DNA from 2 places in the Erwinia sp. 009765445 genome. Region 1 is predicted to be linked to the other one. Evidence: predicted binding sites of a transcription regulator. Region 1 holds the regulator's gene; the other holds the start of a gene.
The links. The regulator PurR, encoded in region 1, represses purine synthesis genes. The targets are predictions, from matches to a motif close to CANGCAAACGTTTGCNTG.
Positions count from the first base shown of each region.

Region 2: a site for PurR is predicted at 1,395-1,412, ahead of gcvT (glycine cleavage system aminomethyltransferase GcvT). Genes of this name have one in related genera too.

Region 1 covers NZ_JBYUWC010000010.1:74,029-77,447, forward strand. Annotated here, with positions in the region: gene AC3Y5R_RS12745 (C40 family peptidase) at 201-1,031, shown strand; gene cydH (cytochrome bd-I oxidase subunit CydH) at 1,080-1,169, opposite strand; gene purR (HTH-type transcriptional repressor PurR) at 1,463-2,488, shown strand; gene punR (DNA-binding transcriptional activator PunR) at 2,561-3,419, opposite strand, start outside.
Region 2 covers NZ_JBYUWC010000004.1:149,709-153,127, reverse strand. Annotated here, with positions in the region: gene gcvH (glycine cleavage system protein GcvH) at 1-177, opposite strand, end outside; gene gcvT (glycine cleavage system aminomethyltransferase GcvT) at 246-1,340, opposite strand; gene ubiI (FAD-dependent 2-octaprenylphenol hydroxylase) at 1,882-3,084, opposite strand; gene ubiH (2-octaprenyl-6-methoxyphenyl hydroxylase) at 3,098-3,419, opposite strand, start outside.

The DNA.
Region 1 (3,419 bases):
GATTCCAAAATTGTGCAGATAACCAGCTGATTAGGCTTATTTTTACAGGTTTTACTTGTTCTGGATCATTGAAACAAAAAAGGCCTAACCTTTTATCGGAAAGTTCGATTAGAATCGTCTGAACTGTCTGCCTTTTAGCAGATCTCCTTAAATTAATCACGCTCTGGCCCCGGCGGGAGCACAAACTGTTAATGGTAACGATGCGTTTACTTATCACGCTCATCATGCTGACCACAGCCCAGCTGTTCCTGAATATGGCGCACGCATCGCCACATGCCCCTATTAATGCAAACCACCACAAAGTCGACAACCCTACGACAGCCAGTGAAGACCAGCGTCGCAAGCGACGTCCGGTTAAAGCCAGCTCTACCAAGAAAACGCCCGTTAAAGTCATTTCCGGCAAGAAAGTTAAAGAGTCCAGCCCGAAAAAGTCCCGCTTAACCTCTGTTCAGAAATTTAAACTCAAAAAACGAGACTCTCTTAAAACGGCCCCGGCAGAACGTGAAAAGCTGGTGTACAAAAGACGCTACGGTCGCCATCGCGGCAATCCGGTCGAAGAGACTGAAGATCTGACCTACGGTGCAGCAGCCCCGCTGAAGCTCAGCAAGGCACACCGTGCCCGCTATCAGAAAGCTCGTGAAACGGCGATGAACAAACTGATGGGGCAGTTGGGTAAGCCGTACCAGTGGGGTGGCACCTCACCAGAAACCGGTTTCGACTGCAGCGGCCTGGTCTGGTATGCCTATAAAGACCTGGTGAAGTTTAAAATCCCCCGCACTGCCAATGAAATGTATCACCTGCGCGATGCGGCTAATATCAAACGTGGCGAGCTGGAAAAAGGCGATCTGGTGTTTTTCCGCATCAATGGTCGCGGCACAGCTGACCACGTTGGCGTGTATCTGGGCAATGGTAAATTCATTCAGTCACCGCGCACCGGCAAGGATATTCAGGTTAGTGCTCTGAGCGATGATTACTGGCAGCGCCACTATATTGGTGCCCGCAGGATGATGACGCCGAAAACGATTCGCTAACAGGTCGGCAGAAGAGACGGGGCCGTTCTGATGAGCGGCCCGTAAGGCTTAGTGCATTACTGCGGTAAAACTGAAAGCGACAATCATCAGCAAAGCGCAAACGGTTGTCAGTATTGAAAACTTCAGATCGGTATCCATCACGACTCCTTAATACCCTTACAGTTTATAACGTCATCGATTTTCCCATACTTGTCGGTAAAAATCTCGTTTTCTGTGCTCAGGCTTGTTAGAATTCTTTTTTTCGTTGCGCAACCCCCGGCAGACTGCGTGCCGCGTGCGCAATGACGGGTTGAAATACCCTTTTTTCCTTCCTGACGTCTCCGGAATCCACCGCAAAAAGTGCCCCCAGACGTCCGGTTTTTGCGTATCCAGGCAAACGTTTAACAATATGCTTATCAGTACGTTACGATAAGTGCAGGAGTAGCTAGTTAATGGCAACAATAAAAGATGTGGCCAAACGTGCAGGGGTGTCCACCACCACTGTCTCCCACGTCATCAATAAAACCCGCTTTGTCGCTGAAGAGACGCAGGAAGCCGTATGGGCCGCAATCAAAGAATTGCATTATTCTCCCAGCGCTGTCGCCCGCAGCCTGAAGGTTAACCATACCAAAACCATTGGTCTGCTGGCCACTTCCAGCGAAGCGCCCTATTTTGCCGAGATCATCGAAGCAGTGGAGAACTGCTGCTTTGATCAGGGTTATACCCTGATCCTGGGCAATGCCCATAACGATCTGCAAAAGCAGCAGGCATATCTGTCGATGATGGCGCAAAAGCGCGTCGATGGTCTGCTGGTGATGTGCTCGGAATATCCGGAGCCGCTGATCACTATGCTGGAAAACAATCGCAATATCCCAATGGTGGTAATGGACTGGGGCGAATCACGCGGCGATTTCACCGATACCGTGCTGGATAATGCCTTTGAAGGAGGCTATATGGCGGGCCGCTATCTGATTGACCGCGGTCACCGTGATATCGGGGTGATCCCGGGACAAATGGAACGTAATACTGGCGGTGGCCGCCATGCCGGTTTTCTGAAAGCACTTTCCGAAGCGGGAATTTCAGTTCGAGATGAGTGGCTGGTACAGGGAGATTTCGAACCAGAGTCTGGCTACCGTGCCATGCAGCAGATTCTGTCTCAGAAGCAGCGCCCCACGGCGGTCTTCTGCGGCGGCGATGTGATGGCCATGGGCGCCATCTGCGCGGCGGATGAGATGGGCCTGCGCGTACCGCAGGATATTTCGGTGATCGGTTATGATAACGTGCGCAATGCCCGCTATTTCACCCCGGCGCTGACCACGGTTCACCAGCCTAAACAACAGCTGGGCGAAACTGCCTTTGCAATGCTGCTCGACCGCATTACCAGCAAGCGCGAAGAGCCACAAACCATTGAAGTGCATCCCAACCTGATCGAACGCCGCTCGGTGGCAGACGGTCCGTTTGTCGATTACCGCCGCTAGACGTTAAGGGCGGAATGAATCCCACCCTTACAATCGTGCAGATCTCAGTTGAGGGGAGAATTTATTCGCCCCTCAGGTTTCTTCCCGCAGCCACTCACTGTTCATCGTGCCGGTTTCCCCCAGATACTCCAGCAGCCAGCTCAGTGCTGGTGAAGCCTGCTGCTCCGCCCAGCTGACGCAGCATGGGCTGTCCGGAAATACTGACTCAAGCGCCAGCTCAACCAGTTCCCCGTTCTGCAAAAATGGCCGGGCAAAATGCCCCGGTACCATTCCAACACACAGCCCGGCCAGCAGACAGTCAAACGCACTTTCCCAGTCCGGCACCACCAGCCTGCGCTGATTATCCAGCGTCCACGTAGTCCGTTTGGGTAAAGCACGGGAGGTATCTTCCAGCACCAGTGAGGGCCAATCGCCAATCTCCTCATCGCTGACCTCCCCCTCCAGCTGAGCAAGTGGATGATCGGCCTTCACCACACAGCGCCAGTTCAGCATCCCCATATCGCGGAAGGCGAAGCGCCCCCCCACCGGGATAGCCTGGGTTGCGCCGATTGCCACATCCACCCGCCCGTCGGCCAGTGCGTCCCAGACGCCGTTAAACACTTCCGACGTCAGATGCAGCTCCATATCAGGAAAATGGCGGTAAAAATCCACCACCAGCTGGCGGCTCCTCGCCGGTTTAACAATGCGGTCGACAGCGATATTGATCTGCCCCCGCCAGCCATTAGCGACCTGCTGACACTGACGCCGGGTGGAAAGCATTTTTTTGATAACACTACGCCCTTCCTGACTAAAAAGCCGTCCGGCATCCGTCAGCACCACATCGCGGTGACGCCGCTCAAACAGAGGAACAGCCAGCCACTCTTCCAGTTGACGGATGGTATAGCTGATAGCAGAAGGCACGCGGTGCAGCTCTGCCGCCGCCGCCGTGAAA
Region 2 (3,419 bases), on a different contig from region 1:
GGCGCAGTCATCGCCCTGGCTGTAGGTGTTGCCCACATCCGGCAGATCAACAAACACCATATCGCCCAGCAGTTCCTGGGCGTGTTCGGTAATCCCGACGGTGTAGGTGCCATCGGCTTCTTTACGCACCCACTCGTGGCTGTCACGGTATTTCAATTCATTTGGTACATTGCTCATCGCCAGCTCTCCTGAAGTTATTATTGGGCGGCTTGCCGTCAGGGGCCGCCCGCGGCTTAATTGCCCTGTTATGCGACCGGTTTACCGGCGCGAACAAAAATCGGTTTGGTGACTTTCACCGGCATTTCACGGTTGCGGATCTGTACGATAGCCTGTTCGCCAATCCCCGCAGGGACGCGGGCCAGCGCAATGCTGCACCCTAAAGTGGGAGAGAAGGAGCCGCTGGTGATCACCCCTTCCTGCAGATTGCCCTGGGCATCGGTAAAACGCACCGGCAGTTCATTACGCAGCACGCCCTTTTCGGTCATGATCAGGCCGACCAGCTGTTCGGTGCCCTTTTCACGCTGGGCTTCCAGCGCTTCACGACCAATGAAATCACGATCTTCAGGCTGCCATGCCACGGTCCACCCCATATTGGCGGCCAGCGGAGATATACCCTCATCCATCTCCTGACCGTATAAATTCATCCCCGCTTCCAGACGCAAGGTGTCACGTGCGCCCAGGCCAGCTGGCTTCACGCCCGCAGCGACCAGCTTCTGCCAGAAATCTGCTGCCTGATCGTTTGGCAGCGCAATTTCATAACCGGCTTCACCGGTGTAACCCGTGGTGGCAATAAACAACTCCCCTGCCTGCACGCCAAAGAAGGGCTTCATACCGGCGACGGCCTGGCGCTGGGCATCATTAAACAGGCTCTGTGCTTTGGCCTGAGCATTCGGGCCCTGCACGGCAATCAGCGACAGGTCGTCACGCTCAGTCAGTTGCACGCCAAACGGCTCAGCATGTTGGGTGATCCAAGCCAGATCTTTTTCGCGGGTAGCAGAGTTGACCACCAGACGGAAAAAGTCTTCGGTCATAAAGTAAACAATCAGATCGTCAATTACGCCAGCGGAAGCATTCAGCATTCCGGTGTACAGGGCTTTACCTGGCTGGGCCAGTTTGGCGACATCGTTGGCAAGGAGGTAGCGCAGGAAGTCGCGAGTGCGGGCTCCACGCAGGTCGACAATGGTCATGTGCGACACGTCAAACATACCGGCATCGGTACGGACCGCGTGGTGTTCATCCATCTGGGAGCCATAGTGTAGCGGCATCATCCAGCCATGGAAATCCACCATGCGTGCGCCGCAAGCCTGATGTTGTTCGAACAAGGGGGTCTGCTGAGTCATATCATTCCTGTGCTTTGCTGGTTGTCCGGTGCCTGCCCTGGCAAAATCACGCCTGGCGCAAACGTTACCCAGGCTCTGAACTTACCACCGAATGCGGCCATTAACCATAAGTTAAACGGGGTCGAATCGTTATGGTGCAGCGCGGAGACGCTGGTCAGTTTCCAGCATTTTTCACCACAAATCTGCACCAAACCGCACATAAACGGCAGTAATCAATAAAAAAGTCAGTTTAAAAATAGCGAATCGGCCCCTGACGGCTGAAATCCCGCTGCACTAAAATAAATAATGCATAAAAAAATATAATGCGAAGTGAGCGGTTAAATTAGAATTTTTCAAACGATGACCCAAAATGGGGCACAGGGAATAGCGGGTTCAACGACGAAGGAGGTGTGCAGGCTACACACCTAATCAGGGTCAATTTGGAAAAAAGATATTGCCGGAAGGATGGACAGGGAAATACTGACCGCGATTTCCCCGGAAAAAAGGTAAGCGGCAGAGAGCGTGAAGTCAGGGCAGCATTGCGCTACCCTGATCAGACAGCTTAGCGCAGCCACTCCGGCAGGTCGTTAAGGCCCATCGCCTGCTTCAGCAGACGCGGCTTAACGCCCGGCAGATTGTCGGCCAGGCTCAGACCGATATCCCGCAGCAGTTTTTTCGCCGGGTTATTGCCATTAAACAGCTCACGAAAGCCCTGCATCCCTGCCAGCATCATTGCCGCACTGTGCTTGCGGCTGCGTTCATAGCGACGCAGATAGAGGTGCTGACCAATATCTTTGCCCTGCTGGTGCAGACGCTTCACTTCACCAATCAGCTCTGCCGCATCCATAAAGCCGAGGTTCACTCCCTGCCCTGCCAGCGGATGAATGGTGTGTGCCGCATCTCCCACCAACGCCAGACGATGTGCTGCAAAATTACGAGCATAACGCCCCATCAATGGGAAAGTTTTGCGCTCGCTTTCAACGTTGCACAAACCCAGACGCAGATCGAAGGCCACAGACAGCTGCTGATTGAACAGCTCTTCCGGCATTGATTGCAGACGTGTCGCTTCCTGCGGCGGCAGGGACCAGACAATGGAGCTGAGATGCGGATCGCTTAGTGGCAGGAAAGCCAGAATGCCCTCGCCGTGGAAAACCTGACGCGCGACGGCATCGTGCGGCTTCTCAGTACGGATGTTGGCCACCAGCGCGTGGTGCTCATAGTCCCAGAACGCCAGCGGGATATCCGCCTTGTTGCGCAACCACGAGTTGGCGCCGTCTGCTGCGATCAGCAGTCGGGCACTCATCATCGTGCCGTCATTCAGGGTCACAAATGCTTCGTTATCCCCAAAAGCCACCTGCTGCAGCTCAGCTGGCGAAATCAGCGTGATATCACTCAGCTCACTGGCTTTGTTCCACAATGCCTTATGGATCACCGCATTCTCAATAATGTGCCCCAGATGCGCCAGCCCCTGCTGCGCGTCATCAAAGGCAATCTGCCCAAAGCTGTCGCGATCCCAGACTTCCATGCCGTGATAGGCACTGGCACGACTGGCAAGAATGCTGCTCCAGACGTCCAGGTGCAGCAGCAGGCGTTCGCTGGCGGCATTGATTGCGGAAACCCGCAGCGCAGGCGCAGCATCGTCAGCCAGCGCAACCGGCGTTTCTCTTTCCAGCACAGCCACCTTCATCCCGCTGCCCTGCAGGCCGCAGGCCACAGCCAGACCGACCATGCCGCCTCCGGCAACGATCACATCATAGGTTTGCATCACTGCTCTCTCCTTAACGCTCAACCCAGCCCAACGTGCGCTCGGCCAGCAAATTACGCACCAGCGGCAGGGAATCCATCGCCATCAGGCCCAGATTTCGTCCCACCACCAGCGGTATGTAGCGATTAGCAAACAATCTGACCAGACTGTCTGTCATGCCAATGGTTGCCGCGGCATCCGGCTGCCGCCGCTGCTGATACTGCTGCAGAATATTGTAGCTTCCCACATCCTGTCCGGATCGCCATGCGGCGGCAACGGTTTCCGCCAGCGACATGACATCACGGATACCTAAATTAAATCCCTGACCCGCAATCGGATGCAGCGCCTGAGCTGCG